2 regions of the Streptococcus sp. oral taxon 061 genome follow, and region 1 is predicted to be linked to the other one. Evidence: predicted binding sites of a transcription regulator. Region 1 holds the regulator's gene; the other holds the start of a gene.

Evidence for each region. Region 1 encodes Rex, which represses fermentation and respiration genes when NADH is low (regulators of the CRP and FNR family bind a similar motif). Its sites were predicted from a motif close to TTGTGAANTANTTCACAA; they were not measured.
Region 2: a site for Rex is predicted at 1,458-1,475, ahead of adhE (bifunctional acetaldehyde-CoA/alcohol dehydrogenase). Genes of this name have one in related genera too.

The regions. Positions count from the first base shown of each region.
Region 1 covers NZ_CP058258.1:916,463-918,925, reverse strand. Annotated here, with positions in the region: gene radC (DNA repair protein RadC) at 1-94, shown strand, start outside; gene HW271_RS04505 (gamma-glutamyl-gamma-aminobutyrate hydrolase family protein) at 119-808, opposite strand; gene HW271_RS04500 (redox-sensing transcriptional repressor Rex) at 824-1,465, opposite strand; partial or broken gene HW271_RS04495 (DUF4649 family protein) at 1,548-1,761, opposite strand; gene HW271_RS04490 (DUF1831 domain-containing protein) at 1,771-2,118, opposite strand; gene HW271_RS04485 (cysteine desulfurase family protein) at 2,123-2,463, opposite strand, start outside.
Region 2 covers NZ_CP058258.1:1,656,347-1,658,809, reverse strand. Annotated here, with positions in the region: gene yajC (preprotein translocase subunit YajC) at 7-327, shown strand; gene HW271_RS08160 (low molecular weight protein-tyrosine-phosphatase) at 376-813, shown strand; gene HW271_RS08155 (MORN repeat-containing protein) at 806-1,219, shown strand; gene adhE (bifunctional acetaldehyde-CoA/alcohol dehydrogenase) at 1,508-2,463, shown strand, end outside.

The DNA of each region.
Region 1 (2,463 bases):
AGCCTGCGAGATAATGGGATTGGTCTTATTGGACCATCTAATTGTCTCGCATTCAGATTATTTTAGTTACCGTGAGAAGACGGATATGATATAAAAAAACCTGCATCATATACAGGTTTTACAATTCATTGACAACATAGTCAAAAAGCGTTTTATCTTTGGGGCGATTTTCAAAGAGAAATTCTGGATGCCATTGAACACCGAGATAAGGGAAACCATCTGTACTTGTTACAGCCTCGATAATACCATCTTTAGGATCATGTGCTACAACCTGAAGATTAGGAGCTAAATCTTTGATGCTCTGATGGTGGAAAGAATTTATATGAGAGATTTCTCCATAAATTTCTCGAAGAATAGTATCTGGTTCGGTAACAAGCCGCTGAGTGGTGTATTCAGCGGAAGTATCTTGCCAATGATCTTCAATATCTTGATAAAGAGACCCGCCCATGGCTACGTTAAAAAGTTGAGTACCACGACAGACAGAAAAAATTGGCTTATTTTGCTTGATTGCTTCTTTAATGAGTGCTAACTCAAAAATATCACGTTGAAGGTGGTAATCGTCACTATCAATAACTTTTGGCTCACCATAGTATTTAGGGTCTACGTTTTGTCCACCAGTTAGAATAAGTTTATCAATTAAACTAATGTAGTAACCGGCCATTTCTTCATCACCAATTGGTAGGATAATGGGGATACCTCCAGCTTCCTTAACTCCTTCAACAAAGCCTTTGGCAGCATAACTCATCATAAGATCATCATCTGGATGCGGGGTTTCATTTCCTGTAATCCCAATAACTGGTTTATTCATAAATATTTACACTTTCTAATCCTCTTTACGCATGAAATAGAGGAGGGTTTGAAGTTCGCTTGTAAGATCGACATACTGAACAACTACGTCTTTAGGAAGATGTAGGTGAACAGGAGAAAAACTAAGAATACCTTTGATACCGGCGTCGACTAATAGTTCTGCAACTTCTTGAGATTTAATACTAGGAACAGTAAGAATAGCAGTTTTAACATCACTATCCTTAATTTTGTCCTTTATTTGAGAGATTCCATAGATTGGAACACCATCAGGAGTTTGGGTACCAACCTCAGGATGATCATCTAGGTCAAAAGCCATGATGATTTTCATCTTGTTACGCTCATGAAAGCGGTAGTGTAGGAGGGCATGCCCCATATTTCCGATACCTACCAGCATAACATTGGTAATAGAATTATCATTTAAAAGATCAGCGAAAAAGTTCATGAGCTTTTTGACATCATAGCCAAATCCACGACGTCCAAGTTCGCCAAAGTAAGAGAAGTCACGACGAACAGTGGCAGAATCAATTCCAATCGCTTCTGCAATTTGTTTGGAATTAGCTCTTTCAATTTTTTCGGCATTAAATCTTTTAAAAATACGGTAATAGAGAGAAAGTCTCTTTGCTGTTGCTTTAGGAATAGCAGACTGTTTTTCTTTCACAAAATCACAACCTTTCTATTTACTATTTTATAGAAAGTTTGTGAAAATTGCAACAATAACGAAAAAAAACTAAGAAAAAATCTTAGTTTATCTTAGTTTCGTGGTAAGTCCATAAAAAGCGGTAGAGATTACCTAGAAGCCCCTGATAGATTTCAACCCCATCATGTTAATGAAGTAATAAGAGTAGTATCAGGAAGGGTTACACAACCCGATAGAGAGAGCATAAGAGCTTCATAGTCTTCATATTCTTGCACACGCTCTACTTGATAGGAGTCCTTGTAAGTTAATCGAAACATAACGACCTTTTATCTTTCACTTTTTGTAAATACGCCACGCTCAACAAGACTATCCATCAAGAAGTAGAATTTCTCTTGGTGGATATGAGTTTCTTCTGATTTGAAGATATCAACTAAACGTAGACCAAATTTATCAGTGATGTTGATTTTTGCACCTGTTAAGTCTTTGTTGATAATAATCTTAAGTTGGAATCCTTCTCCACTATTTGGAACTTTTTCAAGAAGACGTGTTAATTCATAGTTACCAACTTTAGTTTCAAAAAACGTATTATCTTTAAGCGTAAATTTCTTTACAGTTGGGCTAAGTGTATAATCGTAACGACAATTTTTTAGTTTAATCGTTTGTTCGAATGCCATTGAGTTATCCTCCGATGATATTTTTAAGAGTTTTAGCAAGAGTTATCATTTCTTGTTCTGTATTTTGAGGTGAAATGCTGACGCGAACAGACTCGTGTAAGCGAGGCGAGTCTTCTCCATAAAAAGCCTGAAGAACATGACTAACCTGAACAATACCAGCGGTACATGCTGAACCTGTTGAAATAGAAATGCCTTCTAGATCCAGGCGAAGTAGTAGCAGATCATTTCGTTGTCCTGGGAAACCAATGTTGAGGACATAGGGAAGTTGCTCTTTACTTTGGTTTAGATAGTAGTTTAATCCATCCATTTCAGTTAGAAATGTTTCTTGTAACTTTTGAACTTTTT
Region 2 (2,463 bases), 740 kb from region 1:
AAAATAATGGGTGGGAATTTAACATTCTTGATTATGCTTGTTTTGATGTTTGGTTTGATGTTCTTCATGCAACGTTCTCAAAAGAAACAAGCTGAAAAACGCATGGAGAGCCTCAACAAACTTCAAAAAGGCTACGAAGTAATCACTATCGGTGGTCTCTACGGTACAGTCGACGAAGTTGATACTGAAAACAAAACGATTGTACTTGATGTAGACGGAGTATACTTGACTTTTGAATTAGGCGCAATTAGAACAGTTTTGCCAGTCAAAGAAGCTGTCACACCTGAAGGCGCTGTTATCGAAGAAGGCAGTGCTATTGAAGAATAAAACGGGGTGAATCTCATTCCCGTTTTTCTATGATAATGAGGAGCAATGATGAAAAAGGTTGTTTTTGTTTGCCTTGGTAATATTTGCCGAAGTCCTATGGCAGAATTTGTTATGAAATCTTTAACCGATGATTATGAGATTGAAAGTAGAGCAACTTCTTCTTGGGAACACGGTAATCCAATCCACAAAGGGACGCAAGGCATCTTTCGAAGTCATGGCGTTCCTTATGATACTTCGAAAACTTCCCAACAAATTTCTAAAAAAGATTTTGAGTATTTTGACTATATCATTGGGATGGATGAGTCTAATCTCGCTGATTTGCATCAGATGTGTCCTCAAGATCAACTACATAAGCTAGAGGCATTTGCTTCTGAGGATGTTCCTGATCCATGGTATACAGGTGATTTTGATGAAACTTATGATCGAGTTTTAACTGGTTGCCAAGCTTGGCTAACACGTTTAGAAAATGAGGCAAAAAATGGATAATTTAAAGAAATTCTATGATAAATACAGTGTCTATATAACGCGTCCTCGTTTGGAAATTGCAACGATAGTAGTCATAGCTCTTTGTGCTATATTTGTATTTGTGGGGAATATGCCTAAGCAAGGAGTTTTAAAATTGGATGGCGATTCACTAGTATATGACGGAAGTATTGTTCGTGGGAAGATGAACGGCCAAGGAACAATGACCTTCTCTAATGGAGATACCTACACCGGACAGTTTAAAAATGGCGCATTTAATGGGAAAGGAACCTACCAAGCTAAGAATGGATGGGTTTATGAAGGTGATTTTGTGAATGGCCAAGCTGAAGGAAAAGGGAAACTAACTACCGAGCAAGAAGTTGTCTATGAAGGCGACTTTAAACAAGGACTCTTCCAACAGGCACAATAACCTCCTAACAAGGAGGTCTTTTCTCAAGAAATAAAGAAAACGCTTCCTTGATTTAAGAGTGGAAAAATAAACTAAAAACAAGTTTGTGAAAAAAAAAAATATAATAAGATTTTCACAAACCTCGGGGAAAGAATGCATTATAACGCGAATTTGAGAAAAAAATCACAAAAATATGAAAATTCTTTGTGAAATATCTATGAAACTGTTTACAAAGTAAAAAAAAAGAGTTATAATATACTTGTGAAAAATTTAACAAAGGTTTAAACCTTTAAGGCTATGGAGGAAAATATGGCTGATAAAAAAACTTTGACACCTGAGCAAAAACAACTCGCTGCTGAAAAGCATGTAGATGGATTAGTACAAAAAGCTTTGGTTGCACTTGACGAAATGCGCAAGTTGAACCAAGAGCAAGTTGACTACATCGTAGCAAAAGCATCTGTTGCTGCTCTTGATGCACACGGAATTCTTGCACAACATGCAGTTGAAGAAACTGGGCGTGGTGTATTCGAAGACAAGGCAACAAAAAACCTTTTTGCCTGTGAACACGTAGTAAACAATATGCGTGGCGTTAAAACAGTTGGAGTTATTGAAGAGGACCCAATTACAGGTCTGACTAAAATTGCAGAACCTGTAGGTGTAATCTGCGGTGTCACTCCAACAACAAACCCAACTTCAACAGCTATTTTCAAATCATTGATTGCTTTGAAAACGCGTAATCCAATCGTTTTCGCTTTCCACCCATCAGCTCAAGAATCATCAGCTCACGCAGCACAAATCGTTCGTGATGCAGCAATCGCAGCTGGCGCTCCTGAAAACTGTGTTCAATGGATTACAGAACCATCAATGGAAGCAACTGGAGCACTTATGAACCACGAAGGCGTTGCGACTATCCTCGCAACTGGTGGTAATGCCATGGTTAAAGCTGCTTACTCATGCGGTAAGCCAGCACTTGGGGTAGGTGCCGGGAATGTTCCTGCTTATGTAGAAAAATCTGCTGACCTCCGTCAAGCTGCTCATGATATCGTTATGTCTAAATCATTTGATAATGGTATGGTCTGTGCGTCAGAACAAGCAGTTATCATTGATAAAGAAGTTTATGATGAATTTGTAGAAGAATTCAAGTCATATCACACTTACTTTGTAAACAAGAAAGAAAAAGCTCTTCTTGAAGAATTCTGTTTCGGTGTGAAAGCTAACAGCAAAAACTGTGCTGGTGCTAAACTAAACGCAAACATCGTTGGTAA